DNA from 3 places in the Micrococcus sp. HOU01 genome. Region 1 is predicted to be linked to each of the others. Evidence: riboswitches for the same ligand, from Rfam matches in the RefSeq annotation. Region 1 holds a riboswitch; each other region holds the start of a gene.
The links. A riboswitch is a leader RNA that binds a small molecule or an ion and turns the genes downstream of it on or off. The one in region 1 is predicted to bind thiamine pyrophosphate.

Region 1 (9,467 bases):
CGCACCGCGAGCGGCAGCGCCACCACCGCCTGGGCCAGCGGCACGAGCACGCCCGAGGCCGCCAGCTCCGGGAACGCGGCCCGCAGGGACACGACGAAGCCGAAGCCCACGGTCACCGCGGACACCCCGAGCGGCAGGAGCAGGGCGCCGTCGAGGGCCCGCTGGGCCGCCAGCGCGGCGCGTGAGCGGAAGGACCGGGTCAGCAGCAGGGCCAGCGGCACGGCCACCACGAGCGTCACGAGCGTGGCGTCCACGGCCACCCGCAGGGACTGTTCGAGCGCCTGGGCCGGCGTCGACCCGCCCACGAACCCGCTGCCCGCGCTCGTGGACAGCAGCCGGTAGTTGCCCAGCCCCCAGCCGTGGCGGGTGTGGAAGGAGCGCACCACGAGCGTCAGGATCGGCGCCACCACGAGCGCCACCACCGCGAGCATCACGGCCACCGGGACCGCGTCCGCGCGCGTGAGCCGGGCCGGCGGCGTCTCCCGCAGGCGCAGCGCCCGCTGGGTGCGCGCCGCCGTCACGCCGGAGACCACGACGGCGGCCAGCACCACCGCGAACTGCAGCACGGAGAACACCGCCGCGGTCCGCAGGTCCAGGTAGACGGAGGTCTGCACCCAGATCTCCGACTCGAGCGTGCCGTAGCCGGGCCGGCCGAGCGTCTGGACGATGCCGAACGCGGACGCGCAGAACAGGAACACCAGCGCCGCGCTCGCGGCGATCGCCGGGGCGAGCTGGGGCAGCGTCACGGTGCGGAACGCCCGCCACGGCGAGGCGCCCAGGGTGCGGGCGGCCTCGGTCTGGCGCGGGTCGAGCGCGTTCCACAGCGCGCCCACCTGGCGCACCACCACGGACACGTTGAAGAAGACCATGGCCAGCACGACGGCGGTGGTCGTCTGGTCCAGCCCGGTGAAGCCCAGCGGTCCGCCGGGGGCGAGCAGGGCGCGGAACGCGACGCCGACCACCACCGTGGGCAGCACGAACGGCACGAGCACGAGGGCGCGGAGCACGGCCCGCCCCGGGACGCGACGCCGGTGCAGCACGAACGCGGTCGGCAGGCCGAGCGCCACCGAGACCACCGTGCCGGCGGCGGCCATCCCGAGCGTCTGGCCGAGGATGCGCCACGTGCGCTCGCGGGCGAGGGTCTCCCTGAAGGCGGTGAGGTCCACGGCGCCGGTGAACGCGTCGGCGTCGCCGCCGATCCCGCGCCAGAGCATGGCCGCCACGGGCCACGCGAAGAAGACGAGCAGGAAGGCGACCGGCAGGACGGCGGCCACCAGCCACCACGGGCCGAGCCCGTCCCCCCGGCCGCGGGCCCGCCGGCGCGGCAGGTCCGTGCCGGGGGCCGCGACCTCGGTGAGCGCGGACATCAGCGCCGGGAGGCCTCGGCCAGGGCGGTCCACTCCTTCAGCAGGTCCTCGCGGCGCTCGTCGATGCGGGCGGGGTCCGGGGTGATGGCGTCCTCGACGAGCGGCGCGTTCTGCGCCCACTCCTCGGGCAGCTGCACCGACTCGTCGATCGGGTACATGTACATCGACTCGGGCAGGGCGGACTGGACCTCCTCGGTGAGCATGAAGTCCACGAACGCCTGCGCGCCCTCGGGGTTCTTCGCGCCCTCGAGCACGCCGGCGTACTCGACCTGCGGGGTACAGGAGTCCTCGATCACCTCGGTCTCGGGGGCGAACGCGGGGGAGGAGGAGTAGGAGAGCACCACCGGGAACCGACCCTCGCCCTCGCCGCCGGAGAAGTCCGAGTTGTAGGCGTCGGACCAGCTGTCGGCGACCTTGCCGCCGTGCTCCATCAGGCCCCGCCACCAGTCCTGCCAGCCGTCGTCGCCGTACTTCTCCGTGGTGGCCGCGAGCAGCGCCAGGCCGGGGGAGGAGGCCACGGGGGAGGTAACGACCGTCAGCTTCGCGTACTCGGGGTCGTCGAGCTGGTCGATCGAGGTGGGGGCCTCGACGTCGTGGGCCTCGAACCATGCCGGATCCGTGTTGAAGCACACCTGGCCCTGGTCCACCGGGGTCATGCGGTCCTCCACCATCCGGTCCTGTGCGGAGGCGGGCAGGTCCTGCGGGGTGTATTCGGCGACGACGCCCTCGCGGACGAGGCGGTGCGCCGAGTGGTCCTCCACGCCGTAGACGCCGTCCACGGTGGGCTCGTCCTTGGCCAGCAGGAGCTGGTTCACCACGCTGCCGGCGTCGCCGGGGGCCGTGGTCTTCAGGGTGTAGCCGGACTCCTGCTCGAACTTCTGGACGAGCTCCTGGGGCAGGTTGAACGAGTCGTGCGTCATGATCGTCACCGTCGTCGGCTCGCCGCCGGCGCCGGAGGCGGACGACGACGCCCCGTCGCCGGACGAGCCGGACACCGAACAGCCGGTGAGGGCGAGGGCGGCCACTGAGAGGGCGGCGAGGGCGCGGTGTGGGGTGCGGGACATGGCGGTTCTCCTCTGGGACGGCAGAGGGGCCGGGACGAGGCCGCCACCGGAATCCCGGGACGACGTCGACCGGGAGACTCGACTTCCTTCGCCGGTGCGGACCGGAGCAGGTTCGAGGGTCTGCGGCGGACCGCACTCTCAGCGCCGCGCGGGCGCTCCCCTGTCGATGTGGACTGGTCCCGACCCTACCCCGTCCGGCCCGCGCATAGACTGCCCGCGTGAGCGCCGCACAGCCCGCGGGGGTGTCCCCGCCGTCCGCCTCGTCCAGTCCCGCCTCCGACTGGGACATCCGCCGCCCCCACCGCATGTGGCCGCGCATGCTGGTGATCGTCCTGACGCTGGCGGGTCTGGTGCTGGTGGTGCAGTTCTTCCAGGGGATCGCCTCCATCGCGGCGCCCGTCTTCCTGGGGCTGAACCTCGTGATCGTGGTCTACCCGCTGCAGGCCTGGCTCATCCGCCGGGGCCTGCACCCCGTGCTCGGCGCCACCACCACCGTCCTGCTGATCGTCGCGGTGATGGGCGTGTTCGGGGGCATGATGGTGTGGTCCGGCCTCGAGCTGGTGGCGGAGCTGCCGAAGTACACGGACCGCTTCCAGCAGATCGTCCTGGACGTCTCGCACTGGCTCAGCGAGCGCGGCGTGACCCCGGACATGGTGTCCCAGCAGCTGGCCTCGATCGACATGAGCACCGTGACCGGGACGGCCGTCAGCGCCATCACGAAGATCGCCACGAACGTCTACGCGGTCTTCGGCCTGCTCGTCACCGTGATCATGGGCATGTTCTTCCTGGCGATGGACTCGATGGACGTCGAACGCCGCGTCCGCCTGCTCAGCACCGCCCGCCACGAGTTCGGCCACGCCCTGGTCGAGTTCGCCCAGGGCGTGCGCCGCTACTGGGTGGTCACCACGGTGTTCGGCCTGATCGTGGCGGTGCTGGACGTGATCGCCCTCATGCTGATCGGCGTCCCACTCGCGCTCGTGTGGGGCGTGCTCAGCTTCCTCACCAACTACATCCCGAACATCGGCTTCATCATCGGCCTGCTGCCGCCGGCCGTCCTGGGCCTGGCGGCGGGCGGCTGGTCCGACTTCCTGTGGGTGGTGGTCAGCTACTCGGTGCTGAACTTCGTGCTGCAGTCCGTGATCCAGCCCAAGGTGGCCGGCGACGCGATCGGCGTGATCCCCACCGTCAGCTTCCTCTCCCTGCTCTTCTGGGCCTGGGTCCTCGGCCCGCTCGGCGCCATCCTCGCGCTGCCCTGCACGCTGCTGGCCAAGGCCGTGCTGATCGACGCCGACCCGAACGCCCGCTGGATCAACGCGCTCATCGCCTCGGACCTGAAGGGCATGGAGCGCCGTCAGTCCTCGCTCCTGGAACGGCTGCGCCCGGCGGCCTGGCGGTCCGACGCGCACGGGGGAGACGAGGACCGCGCCCCGGCGGACGGTGGAGACGAGGACCGCGCCCCGGCGGACGAGGTCACGGGCGAGGCTGGAGCAGCACCAGGTCGTTGAGCGCGCCGGCCAGCCGCAGCAGCGGCGGGGCGGGGAACGACAGCTGGGGCAGCCCCGGGTGCAGTGCCGCACACGCGGCGGCCGCGGCCTCCTCGCCCGCGGCGTCCTCGAACGCCGGCCGCAGCACCGCAGCGCCCAGCGGCAGCGTGTCCAGGAGGGAGCGGGGGCCCCGCTCGGCCGGGTCGTACGCGGCGGGCTGCGCCGCCCCGGTCACCGTGCGCACGCGCAGGGGCCGGCCGGCGGCGTCGTCGGCGCCCTGCAGGAAGCGCAGCGCCGCCGCCGCGTAGGGGTGCTCGGGGTGGAACCGGTCGCCGCGCCAATGCACGGCGGCCTCGCCGTCGCCCCCCAGCCGCACCCACGAGGCCAGGTGGCCGGGCCCGCCCCACGGCCCGGTGCCCGGCCGCGGTGCCGGCGGCACCCACAGCACCCGGGTGATCCCCAGCAGGGCGGCGAACTCGGCGGCCACCTGGCCGGGGGCCCACGCGCCGTTGATCCGCCCGTCCAGCACGGGGTCCGCGGCCACCACGGCCGTCCCCTCGCCGTCGCTCACCCAGGCCCCGCGCGGGGCGCACAGCAGGGGCGTGAGCAGCGGCAGTCCCGCCGCCTCCGCCACGGCCGTCGCGGCCGCGCCGTCGAGCGGCCCGGTCCCGGTCAGTCCCGCGGCGCTGCGCCAGGCGACGGCGGCCAGGCCCTCGGGGCGGCGGACGAAGCTCGGCCCGGTGCGGCCCAGCAGCGGCGAGCCCACGGGCGCGCGCAACAGGTCCACCTCCGGGGGCACCAGCCGCGCCGCCCCGGCGTCGCGCGGGTGGGCGAGCACGGTGACCGGCAGCACGGCGGCGAGCGTCTCGGCCAGGCCCACGACGGCGTCCCGCGTCTCCTCCAGCAGCGTCGGCACCGGGTGGCGGTGGGGCAGGACGAGCCAGGCCCGCTCGGGCGGGTCCTCGGGTCCGGGCACGACGAGGTCCCGGCGCTCCCGCGCGTCGGTGGGGGCGGGGTCGACGGCGGCCATGGCGGACGGGCTCCTGGGAAGACGGCGGCGACGCGCGGGCGCGCGGCGAGGGGATGTCCATCGAGCATAGGCGTCTGACAGGAAGCCGCGGCGGTTTGACCTGTGACCCGGAACACGTGCAGAGTGCGGCCATGACCGCGATGTTCTCCGCCCAGGACCATGACGATCTCGACCGGGTCCTCGGCGCGACCGGCGGGATCCCCGACCCCGCCGACCTGCACGCCCTCGCCGACGATGCCGTCGTGCAGGTGCGGCGCTGGCTCGCCGAGTCCCGGGACCACGAGGCCGACTTCGCGGCCCGCCAGCTGGCGGGCGCCCTGAAGGAGCCGGGCGGCCTCGACTTCATCGTGCGCTTCGTGGACCACGTGGTCCGCCCCGAGGACCCCGCGATCGCCGCCCGGGCGCTGCGGGAGCTCGCCGGCCGCGCCCCCGGCTTCCTGCCCCCGGCCCTGCGCGCCGTCCTCGGCGTCGGCGGCCGCGCCGCCCCGCTCGTGCCGCGCATCGCCGTCCCCACGGCCCGCCGCGTGCTGCGGCGCATGGTCTCCCACCTGATCGTCGACGCGCGGGACCGGCAGCTCGGCAAGGCCATCGCGGCCCTGCGCGACGAGCACACCCGGCTGAACATCAACCTGCTGGGCGAGGCGATCCTGGGCCAGGGTGAGGCGGACCGCCGGCTCGAGGGCATCGCCGCGCTGATCCGCCGCGACGACGTCGACTACGTGTCCGTGAAGGTCTCCGCCGCCACCGCCCCGCACGCGCCCTACGCGTTCGACGAGGCCGTCGCGGACATCACCGAGCGGCTCACCCCGCTGTTCGAGCTCGCCCGGGACCGGGACACCTTCATCAACCTGGACATGGAGGAGTACCGCGACCTCGACCTCACGCTCAACGTGTTCACCGCCCTGCTCGAGCAGCCGGGCCTGCGCGACTACGAGGCCGGCATCGTGCTGCAGGCCTACCTGCCGGACGCGCTCGCGGCCATGGTGCGCCTGCAGGAGTGGGCCGCGCGCCGCGTCGCCGCCGGTGGCGCCCCGGTCAAGGTGCGCGTGGTCAAGGGCGCCAACCTGCCCATGGAGCGGATGCAGGCCTCCCTGATGGGCTGGCCGCTGGCCACGGTGGGCTCGAAGCAGGAGGCGGACACCAACTACAAGCGCGTGCTCAACTACGCGCTCACCCCGGAGCATCTGGCCCACGTGCGCATCGGCGTGGCCGGGCACAACCTCTTCGACGTGGCCCTGGCCCACCGGCTGATCGAGCGCCGCGGCCTCGACCCGGCCGCGGTGGAGTTCGAGATGCTCCTCGGCATGGCCACCGGCCAGGCCGCCGCCGTCCGGGCCGACGTCGGCGCCCTGCTGCTCTACACGCCCGTGGTGCGGCCCGAGGAGTTCGACGTGGCGATCTCCTACCTCGTGCGCCGCCTCGAGGAGGGCGCCTCCCCGGAGAACTTCATGTCCGCCGTGTTCGACCTGGACGCGGACGCGGACCTGTTCGCTCGCGAGGAGGAGCGCTTCCGCGCCTCGCTGCGCCACCTGGACGCGGCCGTGCCCCGCCCGAACCGCGTCCAGGACCGGTCCCGCGGGGAGGACGGGCCGATCCCCGCCCCCGAGGACGGCTTCGCCAACACCCCGGACACGGACCCCGCGCTGCCCGGCAACCGGGAGTGGGCCCGCCGGATCCTCGCGGCCGTCCCGGGCTCGGCCCTCGGGACGGACACCGTCCGCGCCCACCGCGCCGCCACGGCCGACGACGCCCGCGCCGCCATCGCCGCCACCGCCGACCCCGGCGCCCGCTGGGGCGTGCTCACCGGCCACGAGCGCGCCGACGCGCTGGACGCCGTCGGACGGGCCCTGCACGCCGGCCGGGCCCGCCTGCTGGAGGTGGCCGCCGCCGAGACCGGCAAGACCCTGGACCAGGGTGACCCCGAGGTCTCCGAGGCTGTGGACTTCGCGCACTACTACGCGCGCCTGGCCCGCGGCCTGGACGCGGTGGAGGGCGCTCGCGCCGTGCCCGTCCGCCTGACCCTGGTGATCCCGCCGTGGAACTTCCCCGTGGCCATCCCGGTCGGGGGCGTCCTCGCCGCGCTCGGCGCCGGCTCGCCCGTGGTGTTCAAGCCGGCCCCGCAGTCCGAACGGACGGGCGCGGTCGCGTGGGAGCTGATCGTGGCCGGGCTGCGGGACTCGGGCCTGTTCGACGACGGCGGCCCGCTCGCCGGGCACGACCCCGCGGACCTCGTGCGCCTGGTGACGCTGGCGGACGAGGACGAGGCGGAGGTCGGCGCGGCGCTCGTGACCGACCCGGCCGTCGAGCGACTCATCCTCACCGGCAGCTGGGACACCGCACGGCTGTTCAAGGGGATGCGCCCCGACCTGCACCTGCTCGCCGAGACCTCCGGCAAGAACGCCGTGATCGTGACCCCGTCCGCGGATCTGGACCTGGCCACGAAGGACGTGGTCCAGTCCGCGTTCGGTCACGCCGGCCAGAAGTGCTCGGCGTCCTCCCTCGTGGTGCTCGTCGGCTCCGTGGGCACCTCCGAGCGCTTCCACCGGCAGCTGCTGGACGCCGCCTCCTCCCTGCACGTGGCGCACCCCGCGGACCCGCGCGCCGAGATGGGCCCCGTCATCGAGGCCCCCGGCGAGAAGCTGCGCCGCGGGCTCACCGAGCTCGGCCCGGGGGAGCGGTGGGCCCTGCGCCCGCGGCAGCTGGACGAGACGGGTCGCCTGTGGAGCCCGGGCATCCGCACCGGCGTACGCCCCGGCGCCGACGCCCACCTCACCGAGTACTTCGGCCCCGTGCTGGCCGTGATGACGGCCGAGACGCTTCAGGAGGCCATCGGGATCGTGAACGCCGTGGACTACGGCCTCACCTCCGGGCTGCACTCGCTGGACCGGGATGAGATCGACGTGTGGCTGCGCGGCGTGCGCGCCGGCAACCTCTACGTGAACCGCGGCATCACCGGGGCCATCGTGCGCCGCCAGCCCTTCGGCGGCTGGAAGCGTTCCGTCGTCGGCCCCACCACGAAGGCCGGCGGGCCGCACTACCTGCACGGCCTCGTGGACTGGGAGGACGCGCCCACGTGGGCCGGGGGAGAGGGACGGCCCGGGTCCGAGGCCGACGGTGCGGGTGCGTCCTGGCTCGAGACCGCCCGCGCCCTCGACACCCACGCGTGGACCACCGTGTTCGGGGTGGCCGCGGACGTCTCCGCGCTCGAGGCCGAGCGGAACGTGCTGCGTCACGTGCCCACCCCGGTCCTCGTGCGCCGGCACTCGGGGCCCGCCGACCACCTGCTGCGCATCGTCTCCGCCGGCCTGCGCGCCGGGGCGCCCATGACCGTGAGCCTGCGCCCGACCCCCACCGCGGAGGGGCCCGACGCGGACGGGCTCTCGGCCGAGGCCGTGCGCGGCCGGGTGGAGGAGCTGGTCCGGTCCGTCCGCACGGAGGGTGCCGGCACGGCCGCGCCGGTGGACGTCGTCGTCGAGGATGACGCCGCGTTCCACGACCGCGCCCGGCGGCTGGCCCTGGTCCCGCCCGCAGCGGAGGGCGGCGGCGACGCACGGATCCGGCTCGTCGCCGACTGGACCGGCGACCGGGAGGCGGCCGAGGCGGCGCGGCGCGCGCTGCACGCGGCGCTCGGCGACACCCCCGACGTGGCGGTCTACGCTGGCCCCGTGGTGAGCGCCGGCGAGGTGGAGCTGCTGCCGTTCCTGCACGAACAGGCCGTGTCCGTGACCGCCCACCGGTTCGGCACGCCGGACCATCTGACCGAGGGGGTCCTGTGACCCCGAGGAGGAACCTCCGATGCATCTGATCCCCCGCACGATCTGGGTCGTCGCCCGCGCCCGCCGCCGCCCCCGCGCCGGGCTCTGGGAGCCGACGACGCTGCCGATGCGCGCCCTGCCCACGGACGTGGACATCGCCCTGCACATCAACAACGGCCAGTACTTCGGGCTGTTCGACCTCGGCCGCTTCGACGCGATGGTCCGCACCGGCCTCTGGGACGAGATCCGCCGTCGCGGCTGGACGCCCGTGGTGCAGGCCGAGCAGATCGCGTTCCGCCGCTCGGTGACCCTGGGGCAGCGGTTCGACGTGGAGACGCGGATGATCGGCCTGGATGAGCGCGCGGTGTGGTTCGAGCAGCGCGTGGTGGTCGACGGCGACGTCGCGGTGCGCGCGTACATCTGCACGCGCCTGCGCAAGAAGGACGGCCGCCCCGTGGAGAACGACGAGGTCCGGGCGATCGCGGCGGCGGCCGGCCACGACCTCGCGGGGGAGCCGACGCTGCCGGAGTGGCTGCACGAGTGGCGGCGCAGCGTGGCCCTGCCGTCGGCCCGGACGCCCCTGCCCCACACGTGGGACCTCGACACAGTGCGGCGAGGATGAACGTTCGAGTGATATGGGGCACGATGGTCGGGTGAACAACAGACTCCTGATCGTCGCGACCCTCTCGCTGGCCGCGCTCGTCGTCGTGCTGGTGGCCGCCATCGGCGGCGGCGCGTGGTGGGTGCTGGCGGTCCTCCTGGTGGCG
Region 2 (9,467 bases), 1.3 Mb from region 1:
AGGCCAACCCCGGCACCACGCTCGAGGACCCGGAGACCGTGTTCCTGGTGCTGGCCTCGATCATGTTCCACCCGTTCGTGGCCGGCCTGGTGCTGGCCGCCGTCCTCGCCGCGATCATGTCCACGCTCTCCTCGCAGCTGATCGTGTGCTCCTCCGCCCTGGTGGAGGACCTCTACATGCTGCGCGGGCGCACCGGTTCCCCGACGTTCACCCTGTGGCTCGGCCGCATCGGCGTGCTGGTGGTGGCGCTCGTGGCGGGTCTGCTCGCCCTCAACCCGGACTCCTCCGTGCTCGAGCTCGTCTCCTTCGCGTGGGCCGGCTTCGGCGCCGCCTTCGGCCCTGTGATCTTGCTCGCCCTGTACTGGCCGCGGTTCACCTCGTGGGGGGCGATGGCCGCCATGGTCACCGGCGCCGCCGTCGCCTGGGTGTGGTCCGAGGCCAGTGCCGAGACGTGGGAGTGGTTCGGCCTGTACGAGCTGCTGCCGGGCTTCGTCGCCGCCTTCGTGGTGGGTGTGGTGGTGTCCCTCGTGACCCAGCGCTCGCGCCGGGTGCAGCGGCGGATCGACGCCGAGTTCACCGGCGCGATCGACATCGTGGCCGGCCGCGAGCCGCACCCGGACGTGGCCCCGGCCGCCATGACGCGCGACGCCGCCGGGGGCTCGACCGCAGCCGCCACGGATCCGCGCGCGCAGGCGTGAGGCTCTTCCTCGCGATCCGTCCGCCGAGGGCCGTGCTCGACCACCTCGAGCCGGCCCTCGACGGCGTCCGGGACCGGGCCGGGGGTCTGCCACCGCACGCTCTGGGTGGGCGGGCCCCGACGAACAGAGTGGTCACGACGTGCCGTCACCGGACTCCGGTGACGGCATGTCGTGACCACTCTGTGTGCCTCAGGCGGCCGACGGGCCGGCCGGAGCGGTGGACCCGCCCGGCCGACCCGGCCCGGGGTCAGCCCTCTAGGGGGCCCTGCACCGCGTACAGGCGCTTGTTGGCGAACTCGTCCACGGCCATGGGGCCGAGCTCGCGGCCGAAGCCCGAGCGCTTCACGCCGCCGAAGGGCAGGTTCGCGCCGGCGGCGGAGGCGAGGTTCACGTTCGCCATCCCCACCTCGAGCTGGTCGGCCACGCGCTTGGCCTCGTCCAGGTCCGTGGAGAACACGGCGCCGCCGAGACCGTACTGGGAGTCGTTGGCCAGCGCCACGGCCTCCTCGGCCGAGGACACCTTGTAGACCACGGCGGCCATGCCGAACAGCTCCTGCGTGTAGGCGGGGTTCTCCTGGTCCACGTCCGTGATCACGGCCGGGGAGACGTAGAAGCCCTCGCCCTCCGGGCCGGAGACGCGCTCGCCGCCCACGTGGACGGTGGCGCCGGCCTCCTTGGCCGCGGCGATCTGCTCGGTGAGCCCGTCGGCCGCGGACTCGGAGGACAGCGGGCCGTAGACGTCGGCGTCGCGCGAGGTCGGGTCGCCGGGCTTCATCGCCGAGGAGCGCTGGACCAGCTTCATCCACGAAGTCGTCGTAGATGTCCTCCATGACGATCATGCGCTTGTTCGAGTTGCAGGCCTGGCCCCAGTTGCCCATCCGGGTGGCCAGTGCGTCGCGGGCGGCGGCGCGGGCGTCCGGCGCGGAGAGCACGATGTACGGATCGGAGCCGCCGAGCTCGAGCACAACCTTCTTGAGGTGCAGGCCGGCCTGCTCGGCGACGGTGGCGCCGGCCCGCTCCGAACCGGTGAGGGACACGCCCTGCACGCGCGGATCGGCGATGATCGTGGAGATCTGGTCGTGGGTGGCGAACACGTTCTGGTACACGCCCTCCGGGAGCCCGGCTTCGGTGAAGAGCTCTTCCAGCAGCTGCGCCACCTGCGGGTTGATCTCGGCGTGCTTGAGCAGGATGGTGTTGCCCAGCACGAGGTTCGGCGCCACGAAACGGGCCACCTGGTACACCGGGAAGTTCCACGGCATGATCCCCAGCAGCGGGCCGAGCGGCAGCCGCTGGATGAACGCCTCCTGCCCGGAGAACTGCTTGATCCGCTGGTCCGCGAGCAGCTCCTCGGCCTCGTCCGCGTAGTACCCGAAGATCTGGGCGCCGTAGCGCACCTCGCCGACTGCCGCGCCGAGGGACTTGCCCATCTCCGTGGTGATCAGCGCGGCGATGTCCTTGGAGCGCTCGGCCAGCAGCTCGGAGATCCGCTTCACGACGGCGGCGCGCTCGGCCACCGACTTCCGGGACCACTGCTCGTACGCGGCCTGCGAGGCGTCGAGGGCGTCGGCGATCTGCTGATCCGTGGCGTTGTCGAAGGACTTCAGCAGCTCCCCGGTGGCCGGGTTGATCGTGCGGTAGCCCTGAGAGGCGGAGGTGGTGGTCATCAGTCGTCACCCTTTCGTGTGGACGTCCTGCGTTGAGCTCCCCATCCTGCCGGAGGCCCCCGCTCACTCCCAGATCCCGGACGCCCCTCTTCGCCAGGAGCCGAGAAGGTGGGTGTCCACGATCCCGGCGGCCTCCATCAGGGCGAAGCACGTGGTCGGCCCCACGAATCGGCAGCCGTGCGCCTTCAGCGCCCTCGCGAGCGCGCGCGACTCGTCCGAGGTCGAGGGGACCTGCGCCACCGTCTCCGGCCGTGGGGTCGCGGCAGGCTGGTGCGCCCAGACCAGCCCCGGCAGACCGCGGACCGGCCGGTCGCCGTCGCCGTGCCAGGCGGGGCCCGCGCCGGGGGAGCCCGGGTGCAGCGGGGCGAACCGCTCACCGCGCATCCCGACGACGGCCTGCGCGTTCGCGATCGCCGCCTCGATCTTGCGCCGGTTCCGGATGATGCCGGGGTCCGCCAGCAGCGCCTCGACCTCCGCGTCCCCGAACGCCGCGACGGCGTCCGCGTCGAAGCCCGCGAACACCTCCCGGAACCGGGGCCGCTTGGCCAGGACGGTCCGCCAGCTCAGGCCCGACTGGAACGCCTCGAGGACGAGGCGCTCGAACAGGCCCCGCTCGTCCGTGACGGGCAGGCCCCACTCCGTGTCGTAGTACTCCCGCAGCAGCGGATCCCGTGCCGCCCACGGCGGGCGGGCCCGCCCGTCCTCACCCACGACGACGCCACTCGGCGGCGCCTGTCGCCCGTCGGCCGGTGGATCCTCGGCGAGGGTGGAGACGGGGGCGGGGAGGCCGTCGTCGGCGTGGTGCGCGCTCATGCATCCGAGCCTAGGAGCGGCCCCGGACATCCGGAACCGGAACGCGACGCCCGGGGACGCCACGCCGTCTGCGGACACCTGTGCAGGAGGCACGGCCGGACCTCGTCACTCGAGCCGCCCGGCCCGCAGCCGCCACGTGTGGTCGCACCGGGCCGCCACGGCGGGGTCATGCGTCACGATCACGATCGCCCGCTCCGGCTGGGACATGGAGCGGAAGAGCCCCATCACCTCGTCGGTGCGCTCCTCGTCCAGGGCGCCCGTCGGCTCGTCGGCGAGCAGCAGGGAGGGCCCCATGATCACGGCCCGGGCGATGGCCACGCGCTGGCGCTCGCCGCCGGAGAGTCGGCCGACGGGGTGGTGGAGACGGTCTCCGAGCCCGAGCCGCGTCAGAAGCTCGGCGGCCATGTCGCGACGCTCGCGCTTCGCCGGGCGCGGCCGCGCGTAGAGCAGCGGCAGGGCCGCGTTGTCCATGGCGGTCGCCCGATCGATGAGCAGATGGTCCTGGAGCACGATGCCGCACGTCCGGTTCCGGTAGGCGTCGCCGTCGGACGACCACGGTGCCGGCAGGCTCCGCCCAGCCACACGGATGCTGCCGGCGTCCGGTGTGTCAAGGCAGGCGAGGAGCCGCAGCAGGGTGGACTTGCCGGACCCGGAGGGTCCCATGATCGCGTGGACGCCGCCCTCGGGGACCTGGAGTGAGACGCCTCGGAGCACGGGGACATCCCCGGCGGGGCCGCGGTAGGAGCGGTGCACGTCGTGCACGGTGAGCAGGGACATCACACGGTCCTTTCGACGAGTGCCGCCGTGCGGACGGCCCGGTGCAGCCGGCGGAGGGGATGACGGGTGCACGCAGCGGCGATCGCCAAGACGACCGCCAGCCCGACCACGACGACGGCAGGCGCCGGACGCAGTCCGCCCGCTTCCGAGGCGATGCCGAGGCCGAGCAACGATCCGAGCACGGCCGGAATGCCCCATACCGCGGCCACGGATGTGGCGATCCGGAGCCGGATCAGTCGTCTGGGCGCCCCGACCGTCAGGTGCGCCAGCCACGCGGGCGTGAGTCGACGGGTCATGGTCGTCAGGAGGCTCACCACCGTCACGACGGCGCTGGCAAGCCCGGCGGTGTAGGCGGTGACCATGAGCGCGGCACCGCGGGCTTCTCGGGCGATCGGAGACCTGGCCGAGGCGATCGGGGCCAACTCGGCGACCACGCCCGTCTCGTCCTCGAGGACGTCGAGTGCCGCTCTCACCTCGGAGGCCGCGTCCTGGCGTGCCACGACGGAACCGTAGACCGCCGCGAGCTGGGCCGGTTCGATCAGGCCGGCCATGGTCGTGGTGCTGGTGACGATGACGGGCGACTCACCCAGGGGCCAGAGGGATCCGTCGGCCCGCGGCGCGGCCGCGTCCCCGGGGAGTGGGCCGGCATAGCTGTGGGGTGTGGACCCCACATACACGGTGCCGCCCGGCCCCCCGGAGGTGATCGCGGCGGGAGCGAAGTACACGCCCTCGGCGGGACTGACGGCAGCGGCAGCGCCGAACTCCCGGGCCAGACCAGGCGTGGCGATGACCGCCCCCTGCAGCCGGGGGTCCTCGATTCCGATGGCGTCCGTCACGAGAAAGGCACGGGGGTCGACTCCGTCGACATGGGCGGCGAACGCCCGGGAGACGGTGTCGACGGCGCGGGGGCGGAGGTCGGTCGTGACGGCGGGGTCCAGAATCCTGGCTGTCACCAGGCCCGACGACTCGGCGTCCTCGAGCACCTCGAGCGCCGTGGTCACCCCGCCGGCGACGCCCAGGGCCAGTCCGAACACGACCGACGCCACGGTCGTGTGCAGCAGGGACAGGAACAGCAGTCCGGGCGTGTCGAACAGGTCGCGGAGGCCGTCCGCAACGGCCCGCATGGCTGCCATCATGCGTGTGCCCTTCGGACCCAGAGGGTGGACAGGGTCGTGCTGAGGATGAGGATGGCGTCCACGACGAGCACGGCGGACCAGAGGAGAGCGGTGCCCCCCGTGAGCCCGATCTCCGCGTCCCACCGGGGCCATGCCACGAGCCAGACTCCGCCGGCACTCGCGGCGGCGGTCGCCCAGGCGAGCATGGCGGGCCGGACACCGAGCCGGGCCGCTCGCAGCGGGGAGGCACCGACGAGGCGGTGCGAGGTGACGGCAGGGAGCAGTCGACTGCGCAGGGTCGTGCGCCAGACGACCTGTGCGCCCAGCAGGGCGAAGCCGGCGATCACGGCGAGCAGGGGCACGTGGACACTGCGTCGCATCGCTGCCTCCCACGGCGGCGGGAGCGGGACGACGTCGACGACGACACCGGCCCGCCGCAGCGATTGGACGAGCTCGTCGACCTGGGCCGGTGAGCCGCCGATCACGCCGGCAAGGGACGAACTGTCGGTGGAGAGGAACGGGACCAGGAGGTCTGCTTCGGTGGCGCGATCCGGCGCGGAGGAGAGGTCTCGGACGACGACCCGATCGACGTCCGGCCAGCTCAGTTCGCCCGCAGCGGCACGTGCGGCAAAGGGGGAGGTGCTGGGGACGACCGCGGTCGGGGCGACGCCATCCGGGAGCACGTCCAGAGCAGGTCGGCCGGCGAGGGCAGTCACGTGGGGGCTCGTGGACGTGGCCGCAGAGCCGGAGTCCGGTCCCGTCAGCGACGTCCGGATCATGGGCCAGGCCTCGCCAGCGGGGAATGCCGAGATCTCGTACACCGTGCCGTCCATGCGCCAGCGTTCCTCCTTCTCCACCCCGACGTAGGACGCGAGGAGCGCTGCTGTTCCGAGCGTGATCAGGAGAAGGAGGAATCTCGAGACGAGCATCCGGGTCATCACGGCTGGCCCGAGGAGAGCTGAGCGGCTGGATGATGCCTCACCTGGGAAGCGCCCCTGGGGTGCGGACCGGCGGGGTCATGTCGACTTTCACGTCATATTCCATCCACTCAATTCCTGTGGGCGAATGGGACACGCATCACAGGGGCCTGACGGAATAGTGAGCCCAGTGTGTGTGTGAGTCAAGAGGCATCACCACTCGATCGACCACCGAGCGCACTGCCCCGTCCGTGGGGCCGCGCCTTCGCCGTCCCGGAGGGCCTTGTCCTGGCGATCGCGTCATGACCTGGTGGCGGCCCTCAGGTCATGACGCGATCGTCAGGTGGCGCAGGGGCGGGCCATCCCGCCCCACCTCACCCCGCGTCCGGCCTCAGGCGTCCGAGGCGGTGCGGATCGTCGGCTCGGGCAGGTACACGGACCCGCCGGCGGCCCGGAACTCCGCGGACTTCGCGGCCATGCCGGCCTCGGCGATCCGCGCCTGCTCGGACGCGCCGCCGAACTCGCTGCGGATGTCCTGGCTGATGCGCATGGAGCAGAACTTCGGCCCGCACATCGAGCAGAAGTGGGCGGTCTTGGCGGGCTCGGCCGGCAGCGTCTCGTCGTGGTACTCCTCGGCGAGCTGCGGATCCAGGCCGAGGCCGAACTGGTCGCGCCAGCGGAACTCGAAGCGCGCCTTGGACAGCGCGTCATCGCGGTCGCGGGCGCCGGGGTGGCCCTTGGCGACGTCGGCGGCGTGCGCGGCGATCTTGTAGGTGATCACGCCCGTCTTCACGTCGTCCCGGTCCGGCAGGCCCAGGTGCTCCTTGGGCGTGACATAGCAGAGCATCGCGGTGCCGTAGCGGGCGATCTCGGTGGCGCCGATGGCCGAGGTGATGTGGTCGTACGCCGGGGCGATGTCCGTGACGAGGGGGCCGAGCGTGTAGAACGGGGCGCCCTTGCACAGCTCCTGCTGGCGCTCCACGTTCTCCCGCACCAGGTGCAGCGGGATGTGGCCGGGGCCCTCCACCATGACCTGGACGTCGTACGCCCACGCCCGCTCCGTCAGCTCGGCGAGCGTGTCGAGCTCGGCGAACTGGGCGGCGTCGTTGGCGTCCGCCACGGAGCCCGGCCGCAGGCCGTCGCCCAGGGAGAACGCGACGTCGTAGCGCGCGAAGATCTCGCAGAGCTCGTCGTAGTTCTCGTAGAGGAAGTTCTCCTTGTGGTGGCCCAGGCACCAGCCGGCCATGATCGAGCCGCCGCGGGAGACGATGCCGGTCACGCGGTCCGCGGACAGCGGCACGTGGCGCAGCAGCACGCCGGCGTGCACGGTCATGTAGTCCACGCCCTGCTCGCACTGCTCGATCACGGTGTCGCGGAAGATCTCCCAGGTCAGGGCCTGGTGGTCGCCGCCGACCTTCTCGAGGGCCTGGTAGATCGGCACGGTGCCGATCGGCACGGGGGAGTTGCGCAGGATCCACTCGCGGGTGGTGTGGATGTCGTCGCCCGTGGACAGGTCCATCACGGTGTCCGCGCCCCAGCGGGTGGCCCACTGCAGCTTCGAGACCTCCTCGGCGATCGACGACGTCACCGCCGAGTTGCCGATGTTCGCGTTGACCTTCACGGCGAACGCCTTGCCGATGATCATCGGCTCCGACTCGGGGTGGTTCACGTTCGCCGGGATGATGGCGCGGCCGGCCGCGACCTCGGAGCGCACCAGCTCCACGTCCACGCCCTCGCGCAGGGCGACGTAGCGCATCTCCGGGGTGATCTCGCCGCGCCGGGCGTAGTGCATCTGGGTGACGCGCGCGCCCTCCTTGGCGCGCAGCGGGGGGCGGCGCTCGCCGGCCCACTCCTGTGAGGCGGCGCCGCGGCGCACGGCCGAGCGGCCGTCGTCGAGCAGGTCGCGCTCGCGGCCCTCGTACTCCTCGACGTCGCCGCGGGCGCGGATCCACTCGGCGCGCTGGGCCGGCAGGCCGCGCTCGGGCACGGAGCCCGGGCCCATGGTGCGGTAGACGGTCAGGGGCGCGTTGGGCGTGCCGTCGGGGGAGTCGTCCTGGTGGACCTCGGTGACGGGCACGCGGATGCCGTGCTCGGCGTCCTCGAGCCATCCCAGACGGTGCGTGGGGTAGTTCTCCTCGGCGACGACCTCGGCCGTCGACTCGGCTGCGGGCAGGGGGGTGCGCTCGGAAACGGACATGGCCGCGGCTCCTTCTTCCTTCGCCGGAATGACCCGGACAGGTTCAGACGGTCTCCGGGCGGCGTCAGCCCGGTCTCAGCCCCGTGCCGTGGGGCTCCCGTGGGATGCGAGCGACCCTAGCACGTCCCCCGCGGCGCCTCACCGTCCGCCGTCCGGCCATGCGGCGGGACGTTCAGGCGCGCGCCGCGCGGGCCGCCCGGCGGCGCACCGTGGTGCGCTCGACGATCCACGTCACGACCAGCATCACGATGATGACAATGCCGGCGTAGCCGAGGACGGGGTAGACGGTGCCCACGAGGTCGGAGAAGCCGACGCTCGAGAGCAGGGTGGCGGCCAGGGCCGTGACGACGGCGATGACCCAGCCCGGCACGCGGCGCATCGAGGACAGCAGGGCGATGCGCTCCACCCCGCCGTACAGGCACGAGACCGCCGTCGTGAACTGCGCCAGCAGCAGGACGACCGTGTACAGCAGGGCGGCCCAGCCGCCGATCATCGCGGCCAGCTCGACCATGGGCAGCTCGGCGCGGCCGATCAGCTGGGCGTGGGCGGTCATCGCGGCCATCACCGCGCCGGCCATCACCACGAGGCCCAGGGCCCCGAGCCCGGCCCCGGCGACGAGGGAGCGGCCCGACGAGGAGCTCTCCTCGCCGATCGGGGCGAGCACCGCGTAGGCCAGCTGGATGTTGAAGGCCACGTACAGCACACCCGAGAGCCACCACTGGTTGATCAGCGGGGACGAGGTCACGAGCGCGGCGACGTCGTCCACCGCGGCCCCCGGGTTCACCAACCCCCACACCGCGACGCCGACGGCGACCACGATGATCAGGGGGACCACCACGGCCTGGACGCGCACGAGGCCCGTGATGCCGGCCAGCACCGAGACCACGCAGACGGCGGCCATCACCAGCGAGCCCACGAGCGAGGGCAGCCCGAACGCGGTGTGCACCGCCGCCCCGGCCCCGGCCAGCATGATCACCAGCGTCCCCAGCAGGGACGTGGTGATGCACAGGTCCGCGAACCAGGTGGGCACGCGCGAGGTCGTGGGGTTCACGATCCGGTGGATGTCCGTGGTCCGCAGCTTCTGCGCCAGCCGCAGCACGATCACCGCGAGCAGGAAGAACAGCGCGCCGGCGATCACGAGCGCCCCCGTGCCGCCCCAGAGGCCGAAGCTCACGAAGTACTGCAGGATCTCGTTGCCCGAGGCGTACCCGGCGCCGATGGTGGTGCCGATGAACGTGGCGGCGATCCCGAACGGGGAGGTCGGCCGCAGCGGCGCCGACTCCTCG
Region 3 (9,467 bases), 1.3 Mb from region 1:
CGGGCCAAGCCGTGGCTGGCCGACGCGATGCGGGCGGGGGAGGCGCTCGCGGTCGGGGACGCCTCGCGGCCGACGTGGCACGGGCCCGTCGACCACGGTCATGCGCAGCGGGGCTGAGGGCGGGACCTCCGGGCTTCGACACGTTCGAGGCGGGAAATCCGGCGAATACGCACCTCGGGACGTCCTATGAGGTCGATTTCCCGCCTCGAATGCCGGTGACCCGGACCTCCCGCTCCGCTCGAGCGTCCGGGTCCGCAGAACGCAGAAGAGCCGGACCACCGTGTCGCCACGGGGGTCCGGCTCTGTTCGCTCGTGCCCCCGGCAGGATTCGAACCTGCGGCCTTCTGCTCCGGAGGCAGACGCTCTATCCCCTGAGCTACGGAGGCGGGGGTCGCGACGCGTCGAGCGCGTTGCGGACTCGTCGACTCTACACCATCAGGACGGCCCGTCCGTGACCTCCCCGCGGGGCGCGTCAGCCGGGCAGGCCCGCGCGCAGGGTCCGGGCCGCGGCCTCGGGGTCCTCGGCCTGCGTCACGGCGCGGACCACCACGATCCGTTCCGCCCCGGCCGCGCGGACCTCGGGCAGCCGGTCCGCGTCGACGCCGCCGATGGCGAACCACGGCCGCGCCCCCGCCGGGTCCTCCGCGTCCAGGCGTGCGGCGAGGGTCGGCAGTTCCAGTCCGACGGCGGCCCGGCCCGGCTTCGTGGGCGTCGCCCACACCGGCCCCGTGCAGAAGTAGTCCAGGCCGTCCTCCGCGCGGGCGCCGCGCACCTGCGCCTCGGTGTGGCACGAGCGGCCGAGCACCACGTCCGGGCCCAGCAGGGCGCGGCACTGCGCGGTGGTCAGGTCGGTCTGGCCCGTGTGGAACACGTCCACCCCGGCCAGGGCGGCGACGTCGGCGCGGTCGTTGGCGGCCGAGAGCGCCCCGTGCTCCCGGGCCAGCGGGACGAGCGTGGCGAACGCGGCCAGCTCGACCGCCACGTCCACGGCCTTGTCCCGCACCTGGATCACGTCTACTCCGCCGCGGAACGCCGCCGCGCAGAAGTCGGCGAACGCGGCCGTGTCGAGCGTGCCGTCCGGGCGCAGGAACCGCTGCAGGTCGGTGCAGACGTACAGCCGGGAGGCGGCGAGGCGGGCGCGGCGGCGCGCGCCGGGGCCGGTGCCGCCGTCGTCGCGGCCGGCCGCGGTCATCAGGAGCGGATCGGGGGAGTGCATGCGCCCACTGTGGCAGACTGGCCGCTGTTCCATGGGAGCCCGGGCCGCACACGCCGGGCTGAGAGGGCCGCAGGGGCGCACCGCGCCGGCGCGGCCGACCATCACCACTCGATGCGGGTCATGCCGCCGTGAGGAGGACCGGTCCGTGCACGTGGCCGTCGTCGGGGCCGGGATCATCGGCCTCACCGCCGCCGTGCGTCTGCGTGCCGCAGGCCACGCCGTCACCCTGATCGCCCCCGAGCTGGACGCCGCCGGGCGCCCGCACGCCGTGGCCGGGGCCACCCACGCCGCGGCGGGGATGCTCGCGCCGCTCGCCGAGACCCAGTTCAGCCAGGACGACCTCGCCCCGCTGCTGCAGGCCGGCTGGGAGGCCTACCCGGCCCTCGTGGACCTGCTCGCCGCCTTCACCGATGTGGAGACGGGCTTCCTCGCACAGGGCGCCTGGATCGTGGCCGCGGACCCCTCGGACGCCCGCGCCTGGGACCACGTGCTCGAGCACGCCTCGATCCTCGGTCGCCGGGTCGAGCCCGTCTCCGTCCGCGCGCTGCGCCGCGCCGAGCCCGCCCTGGCCCCGGGCCTGGCCGCCGGCTTCGACGCCCCGGACAACCATCAGGTGGACCCGCGACGGCTCGCCGCCGCCTGCGTCGCCGCCCTGCGCGCCGAGACCGGACCCGACGGCGGCCCGCTCCCGGTCGGCGCCGGACCCGCCGCCCGGTTCGTGGCCGGACGCGTCACCGCCGCCGGCCCGGAGGGCGAGGGGGTGCGCCTCACGCTGGCCGACGGGGGCGTCCTCACCGCCGACGGCGCGGTCCTCGCCGCGGGCCTGGGCCACCGCGGGATCGGCGGCGCGGCCACCGCCGTCGAGGTCCCGCTGCGCCCCGTCCACGGCGACGTGCTGCGTCTGCGGGTGCGCCCCGAGCAGCTGCTGCCGGGGGAGTCGCACCTGATCACCCGCACCGTCCGCGGCCTCGTCCACGGGCGCCAGGTCTACCTCGTGCCCCGCGCGGACGGCACCCTCGTGGTCGGCGCCTCGGCCCGCGAGGACGGCCTGGCCGGCACCTCCGCCGGGGCCGTGCTGGACCTGCTCGCCGACGCCGCCGCGATCCTGCCCGCCGTCCGCGAGTGCGAGCTGGTCGAGATCACCACCGCCGCCCGCCCCGGCACCCCCGACGACGCCCCGCGCGTGCTCGCCGTGCCCGAGGCTCCGGGCGCCGTCGTCGCCACCGGCTTCCACCGTCACGGGATCCTGCTCGCCCCCTGGGCGGCCGGGCGGATCCTCGAGCTGCTGCACGCCCGCCTGAAGGAGATCGCATGAGCACCCTCCCCCTGACCCTCAACGGAGAGCCCGCCGAGCTGGCCGTGGCCACCGTCCGCGACGTCGTCGCGCACGTCACCGGGCGCGCGATCGGCGAGGACGGCGCCGCCGCGGATGGGCGGCGGCTCGGCGTGGCCGTGGCGGTCGGCGGCGAGGTCGTGCCCCGGTCGGCCTGGGCCACCCGGGAGCTGGCCGCCGGGGACGAGGTCGACGTCGTCACCGCGGTGCAGGGGGGCTGAGCGATGGCCGAGCACCGCACCCCGCCCGCCGCCCCCGCGATCCCGCCGCTGCGGATCGGCGGCTACAACCTGGCCTCCCGGCTCATCATGGGCACGGGCGGCATCACCGACCTGACCGCCCTCGAGGGCGCCCTCGTCGCCTCCGGCACCACGCTCACCACCGTGGCGCTGCGCCGCTGGTCCGCGGACACCCGTGACGGCCTGGTCGCGCTGCTGGACCGCCTCGGCATCGACGTGCTGCCCAACACCGCCGGCTGCTACACCGCCCGGGACGCCGTGCTCACCGCCCGGCTCGGCCGGGAGGCGCTCGAGACCGACCTCGTGAAGGTCGAGGTCATCGCCGATGAGCGCACCCTGCTGCCCGACGTCGTCGAGACCCTCGAGGCCACCGAGCGGCTCGCCGCCGACGGCTTCACCGTCCTGGCCTACACCTCGGACAACCCCGCCATGGCGCTGCGCCTCGAGCAGGCCGGCGCCGCCGCCGTCATGCCGCTGGGCTCGCCGATCGGCTCGGGGCTGGGCATCCTCAACCGCGCACACCTGGAGCTGATCGTCTCCCGCGCCTCCGTGCCGATCGTGCTCGACGCCGGCGTGGGCACCGCCTCGGACGTCGCCCTGGCGATGGAGGCCGGCTGCGACGCCGTGCTCGCCGCCTCGGCGATCACGCGCGCCGCCGAGCCCGCCCGCATGGCCCACGCGTGCCGGCTCGCGCTCGAGGCGGGCTTCCACGCCCGCCGTGCCGGGCGCATCCCGCGCCGCGAGCACGCCCTGGCCTCCTCGCCGATGGCCGGGCGGGTCACGGCCGAGGAGGACGAGCGGTGACCGCCGCCCTGGACCCCGCCGCCCGCGAGCCCCGCGACCTCACCGCGCTGTCCGACACCCAGCTGGAGCGCTTCGCCCGCCACCTGAGCCTGGACGGCTTCGGCCCCGAGGCCCAGCTGGCGCTGCTGCGCTCCCGCGTCCTCGTGGTCGGCGCCGGCGGCCTCGGGGCGCCCGTGCTGACCTACCTCGCCGCCGCGGGCGTGGGGGAGGTCCACGTGATCGACGACGACATGGTGGACCGCTCCAACCTGCACCGCCAGGTGATCCACGCCGAGGCGGACCTCGGCCGCCCCAAGACCGCCTCCGCCGCCGCGACGATGCGCGGCCTGCACCCCGAGGTGCGCGTGGTCGAGCACCGCGAACGCCTGACCGCGGCCAACGCGCTCGAGCGGGTCGGTGCCGTGGACCTCGTGCTCGACGGCACGGACAACTACGCGACCCGCTACCTCGTGGCCGACGCGTGCGAGATCGCGGGCGTGCCCGTGGTGTGGGGCGCGATCCTGCGGTTCGCGGGGCAGGTGAGCGTGTTCGCCCCGGGCGGGCCGCTGTACCGGGACGTGTTCCCGGAGCGGCCCGAACCCGGCGAGGTGCCCTCGTGCGCGCAGGCCGGGGTGCTCGGGGTGCTGCCCGGGATCATCGGCTCCCTCATGGCGGCGGAGGCGATCAAGCTGCTCTCCGGGGTGGGCGAGCCCCTGGTCGGGCGGCTGCTCTCCGTGGACGCCCTGACGATGCGCTTCCGTGAGCTGCGGCTCGTGGCCGACCCCGAGCGGACCCCCGTGACGGACCTGTCCGCCCACGCGGCCCAGGCCCCCCGCCCGGACGACGCCGGCGCCCCCGGCTCGGTGGTGGCCTGCGGCGCCGCGGGCGGGGAGATCGACCCCGCCGCGCTGGCCGCCCTGCTCGCCGACCCCGCCCGGGCCGCGTCCCTCACCCTGCTCGACGTCCGCGAGGACTTGGAGCGCCCGGCTGCGCCGGGTCGAGGCCCCCGCGGCGGTGGCCGATCGGCACGTCCCGCTCGAGGCCGTCCTCGCGGAGCCGGCGGCCCACGCGCCCGGGCCGGACCGCGTCCTGGTGGTCTACTGCGCCGCCGGAGCCCGCTCGGCCCGGGCGCGGGACGCCGTCGTCGGGGCCGACCCGAGCGCAGGCGGGCGCGTCCTGTCCCTCGCCGGCGGCCTCGCCGCCTGGCCCGCCTGACCCCCCCACCCCGACGAACCCTGCGAGATGGCCCCCACCGCGGGCCGGAGGGGGCCATCTCGCAGGGTTCGTTCGCACGCGCACGGGCGCGGCGGCCCTTCCGTAGACTTGCGCGGGTGAAGCCCGAAGACCTCTCCGCCCTGCTGTCCGCTGTCCTCACCGACGCCGTCGATGCCGGTGACCTCCCCGCCGCGCTGCGGGAGGAGATCACCCCCGCGCGCGTGAAGGTGGAGCGACCCCGCAGCCGCGAGCACGGCGACTGGGCCACCAACGTCGCCCTCCAGCTGGGCAAGAAGGCCGGGATGGCCCCGCGCGACCTCGCCGGGCTCGTGGCCGAGCGCCTGACCGACAAGCCGGGCATCGCCGCCGTCGACGTCGCCGGCCCCGGCTTCCTCAACGTCACCCTGGACGCGGCCTCGGCCGGCGCCCTGGCCCGCGAGATCGTCGAGGCCGGCCCGGAGTACGGCCGCAACGACGCCCTGGCCGGGCACACCGTGAACATGGAGTTCGTCTCCGCCAACCCCACCGGCCCGCTGCACATCGGCCACACCCGCTGGGCCGCGCTGGGCGATGCGATCGCCCGCCTGCTGCGCGCCTCGGGGGCGGACGTCACCGCCGAGTACTACGTCAACGACGCCGGCAACCAGATGAACGTGTTCGCCGACTCGGTCCTCGCCCGCCTGCACGGCCGCGACGTCCCCGCGGGCGGCTACCCGGGCGCGTACGTGCAGGAGCTGGCCGACGCCGTCGCCCTCGAGCACCCGGACGTGCGCGAGCTGACGGACGAGGCCGCCCGCCCGGTGGTCCGCGAGGCCGCGTACCGGCTCCAGATGCAGGACATCAAGGACACGCTCGCCGCCTTCGACGTGCACTTCGACGTGTTCACCTCGGAGCAGACGCTCCACGACTCCGGCGCGATCGAACAGGCCGTGCAGCGGCTGCGCGAACAGGGCCACATCGAGGACCGCGAGGGCGCCGTGTGGCTCAAGACCACCGACTTCGGCGACGACAAGGACCGCGTGCTCATCCGCGCCAACGGCGAGCCCACCTACTTCGCCGCCGACGCCGCCTACTACCTCCACAAGCGCGACCGCGGCTTCGAGGAGAAGGTGTACCTGCTCGGCGCCGACCACCACGGCTACGTGAACCGCCTCAAGGCGATCGCCGCCGCCGCCGGCGACAACCCGGCGACGAACATCGAGATTCTCATCGGCCAGCTCATCTCGGTCAACGGCGCGAAGCTCTCCAAGCGCGCCGGCAACATCATCGAGCTCAAGGACCTCGTGGAGTGGCTCGGCCGCGACGCCCTGCGCTACGACCTGGCCCGCTACCCCGCGGACTCGCCCCTGACGATCGACCCCGAGCTGCTGCGCTCCGCCACGAACGACAACCCCGTCTACTACGTGCAGTACGCCCACGCCCGCGCCTCGGGCGCGGCGCGCACCGCGCAGGCCCACGGCGTGGACCGCTCCGAGTTCGACGCCGCCCTGCTCGCCCACGCCACCGAGTCGGAGCTGCTGGCCCAGCTGGCGGAGTTCCCGGCCGTCGTCGGCGCGGCGGCGCGCCTGCGCGAGCCGCACCGCGTGGCCCGCCACCTCGAGGTGATCGCCGGGGCCTACCACTCCTGGTACGCCGCCTGCCGCATCGTGCCCATGCCCACCGACGACGGCACGCCGCGTCCCGTCGAGACCCTCAACCGCACCCGCCTGTGGCTCAACGACGCCACCGCCCAGGTGCTGGCCAACGGTCTCGGCCTGCTCGGCGTGACCGCCCCGGAGAAGATGTGAGCGCCCGGATGACGACGCCGCAGCCCGCCCCCGCCTCCCCGCTCGCCCCCGCCTGGCTCCCCGCGCCGGGGGACCCGGACGCGCTCGTGCCCGGCCTGTGGGCCGCCGGCGTGGGCCGTGCCGCCGACGGCGAGCTCACCGTCCAGGGCCTGCGCGCGAGCGCGCTCGCCGCGGAGTTCGGCACGCCGCTGCTCGTGGTGGACGAGGACGACTTCCGCGCCCGCGCCCGCGCGTTCCGCGAGGGCTTCGACGCCGCGTTCGCCGACCTGTGCGGGGGAGCGGACGTCTACTACGCGGGCAAGTCCATGCTCACCCTCTCCACCGCCCGCTGGGCGGCCGAGGAGGGCCTGCGCGTGGACACCGCCTCCGGCGGCGAGCTGGCGATCGCGCTGGCCGCCGGCGTCGACCCGGCCCACATCGGCCTGCACGGCAACAACAAGTCGGACGCCGAGCTGCGCACCGCCCTCGAGGCGGGCGTGGGCCGGATCATCGTGGACTCGCTCGACGAGCTCGCCCACCTGGCCGCGCTCGCGGCCAAGGCCGGCCGCCGCGCCTCCGTGATGCTCCGGCTGACCCCGGGCGTGCACGCGCACACCCACGACTTCATCGCCACCGCGCACGAGGACCAGAAGTTCGGCCTCTCCCTGGCCCCGGCGTCCACCGACCGGGACGGCAACGTGGCCGGCCGCTCGCCGGCCGCCGTCGCCGTGGCCGCGGCCCTGGCGGCCGAGTCGATCGACCTGCTGGGCGTGCACTGCCACATCGGGTCCCAGATCTTCGAGGCCGAGGGCTTCGGGCTGGCGGCCGGACGCGTGCTCGAGTTCCTCGCCGAGGTCAAGGCCGAGCACGGGGTGGAGCTGGCTGAGCTCGACCTCGGCGGCGGCCACGGCATCGCCTACACGGCCGTGGACGAGCCGCGTCCGGCCGCGGAGATCGCCGACGCCCTCGCCGACGACGTCCAGAAGACCGTCGAGCGCCTCGGCCTGAGGTGTCCGCGGGTCTCGCTCGAGCCGGGGCGGGCCATCTCGGGCCCCGCGGGGCTGACCCTCTACACGGTCGGGGTGACCAAGACCGTGGACGCGGACGCCCCCGACGGCGGCACGGCGGCCCGCCGCTACGTCGCCGTGGACGGCGGCATGTCCGACAACCCGCGTCCCGTCCTCTACGACGCCGACTACACCGCCGTCTCCGCGCGCCGCACCTCGGAGGCCGAGCCGGTGCTCTCCCGCGTGGTGGGCAAGCACTGCGAGTCCGGCGACATCCTCGTCCGCGACGTGTACCTGCCGGCCGACCTGGGCCGCGGCGACCTGCTGGCCGTGCCGGCCACGGGCGCGTACACGCACGTGATGTCCTCGAACTACAACGCGCTGGCCCGCCCGGCCGTTGTCGCGGTCTCCGGCGGGCAGGCGCGGGTGATCATCCGTCGCGAGACGCAGGAGGACCTGTTCGCCCGCGAGGCCGATCCGCGCCTCGCCCGCTGAGGACGCGGGCGCGGCGCACCCGGCCGCCGGCCTCGAGCCCGGGTGGGTCCGTCCCGCTCTGCGGACACCGAGTGTCGCGCGGTGGGACGGGCCGGGGCGCCGCGCTAGATTCGAGGCCAGCCGGGCCGCGCGGTCGCGCGGGCCCGACCCCACCCTGGATCACGGAGGACCATGCCCCAGCACACCGACGCCCCCACCGCCCTCAAGGTCGCCCTGCTGGGCGGCGGGACCGTGGGGTCCCAGACCGCCCGGATCCTCACCGAGGACGCCGACATCCTGCGGGACCGCGTGGGCGCCGACCTCGAGCTCACGGGCATCGCGGTGCGGGACACGGGCGCGACGCGCGACTGGCAGGCGGACCCGGCGCTCTACACGACCGACGCCGAGGCGCTCGTGGATGGCGCGGACGTCGTCATCGAGCTGATGGGCGGCATCGAGCCGGCCCGCACCCTGATCCTGCGCGCCCTGGCCGCCGGCACGTCCGTGGTGACGGGCAACAAGGCGCTGCTGGCCCAGTACGGCGAGGAGCTGTACGCCGCGGCCGCCGCCACCGGCGCGCAGCTCAGCTTCGAGGCCGCCGTCGCCGGCGCCATCCCGATCCTGCGCCCGCTGCGCGACTCTCTGGGCGGCGACCGCGTCACCCGCGTGATGGGCATCGCCAACGGCACCACCAACTTCATCCTCGACCGGATGGACTCCGAGGGGGCGGACTTCGACGACGCCCTCGCCGAGGCCCAGCGGCTCGGCTACGCCGAGGCCGACCCGACCGCCGACGTCGAGGGCCACGACGCCGCCGCGAAGGCCGCGATCCTGGCGACCATCGCGTTCGGCGCGCCGTACACCCTGGACCAGGTGGCCGTCGCGGGCATCACCGCGATCACGGCCGAGGACAACGCCGCCGCCGCGGAGGCGGGCTACGTCATCAAGCTGCTGGCGATCGCCGAGCGCGGCCGCGCCGCCGACGGTGCCGAGGGCGCGGTCCTGCGCGTGCACCCCACCCTGCTGCCGCGGGAGCACCCGCTGGCCTCCGTGCGCGGGGCGTTCAACGCCGTCTTCGTGGAGGCCGACAACGCCGGCGAGCTCATGTTCTACGGTCCCGGCGCCGGCGGCGCCCCCACCGCGTCCGCGGTGATGGGCGACGTCGTCTCGATCGCCCAGCGCATCGTGCGCGGCGGCCCGGCGCGCCTGCGCACCCCCGTCACCGCCCTGCCCGCCCTGGACCCGGCCGAGGCCCACACCTCCTTCATGGTCGTGCTGCGCGCGGCGGACCAGCCCGGCGTGCTGCGCCGCGTCGCCGGGGTGTTCGAGGAGCACGGCGTCTCCATCGAGACGTTGCGTCAGGTCCCATCTGAGCGCGAGGACGCCCCCGGTGCGTCCCTGCGGCTGATCACCCACCGTGCGCGGCAGCGCGAC

Region 2: linked by a shared signal. The riboswitch ahead of thiC (phosphomethylpyrimidine synthase ThiC) and the one ahead of SOY78_RS02845 (thiamine ABC transporter substrate-binding protein) in region 1 are both predicted to bind thiamine pyrophosphate.
Region 3: linked by a shared signal. The riboswitch ahead of SOY78_RS08635 (FAD-dependent oxidoreductase) and the one ahead of SOY78_RS02845 (thiamine ABC transporter substrate-binding protein) in region 1 are both predicted to bind thiamine pyrophosphate.

What each region holds. Positions count from the first base shown of each region.
Region 1 is NZ_CP141211.1:606,306-615,772, forward strand. Features, by position in the region: gene SOY78_RS02840 (ABC transporter permease) at 1-1,367, opposite strand, end outside; gene SOY78_RS02845 (thiamine ABC transporter substrate-binding protein) at 1,367-2,431, opposite strand; TPP riboswitch at 2,498-2,603, opposite strand; gene SOY78_RS02850 (AI-2E family transporter) at 2,650-3,936, shown strand; gene SOY78_RS02855 (agmatine deiminase family protein) at 3,902-4,945, opposite strand; gene SOY78_RS02860 (bifunctional proline dehydrogenase/L-glutamate gamma-semialdehyde dehydrogenase) at 5,077-8,721, shown strand; gene SOY78_RS02865 (acyl-CoA thioesterase) at 8,741-9,322, shown strand; gene SOY78_RS02870 (FMN-binding glutamate synthase family protein) at 9,336-9,467, shown strand, end outside.
Region 2 is NZ_CP141211.1:1,888,483-1,897,949, reverse strand. Features, by position in the region: gene putP (sodium/proline symporter PutP) at 1-698, shown strand, start outside; partial or broken gene SOY78_RS08685 (NAD-dependent succinate-semialdehyde dehydrogenase) at 946-2,362, opposite strand; gene SOY78_RS08680 (DNA-3-methyladenine glycosylase I) at 2,426-3,175, opposite strand; gene SOY78_RS08675 (ABC transporter ATP-binding protein) at 3,281-3,952, opposite strand; gene SOY78_RS08670 (hypothetical protein) at 3,952-5,076, opposite strand; gene SOY78_RS08665 (hypothetical protein) at 5,085-6,005, opposite strand; gene thiC (phosphomethylpyrimidine synthase ThiC) at 6,376-8,181, opposite strand; TPP riboswitch at 8,178-8,292, opposite strand; gene SOY78_RS08655 (membrane protein) at 8,354-9,467, opposite strand, start outside.
Region 3 is NZ_CP141211.1:1,878,161-1,887,627, reverse strand. Features, by position in the region: gene thiD (bifunctional hydroxymethylpyrimidine kinase/phosphomethylpyrimidine kinase) at 1-117, shown strand, start outside; tRNA gene SOY78_RS08645 (tRNA-Arg) at 314-386, opposite strand; gene thiE (thiamine phosphate synthase) at 473-1,216, opposite strand; TPP riboswitch at 1,238-1,368, shown strand; gene SOY78_RS08635 (FAD-dependent oxidoreductase) at 1,362-2,531, shown strand; gene thiS (sulfur carrier protein ThiS) at 2,528-2,770, shown strand; gene SOY78_RS08625 (thiazole synthase) at 2,774-3,592, shown strand; partial or broken gene SOY78_RS08620 (HesA/MoeB/ThiF family protein) at 3,589-4,302, shown strand; gene argS (arginine--tRNA ligase) at 4,903-6,573, shown strand; gene lysA (diaminopimelate decarboxylase) at 6,582-8,054, shown strand; gene SOY78_RS08605 (homoserine dehydrogenase) at 8,226-9,467, shown strand, end outside.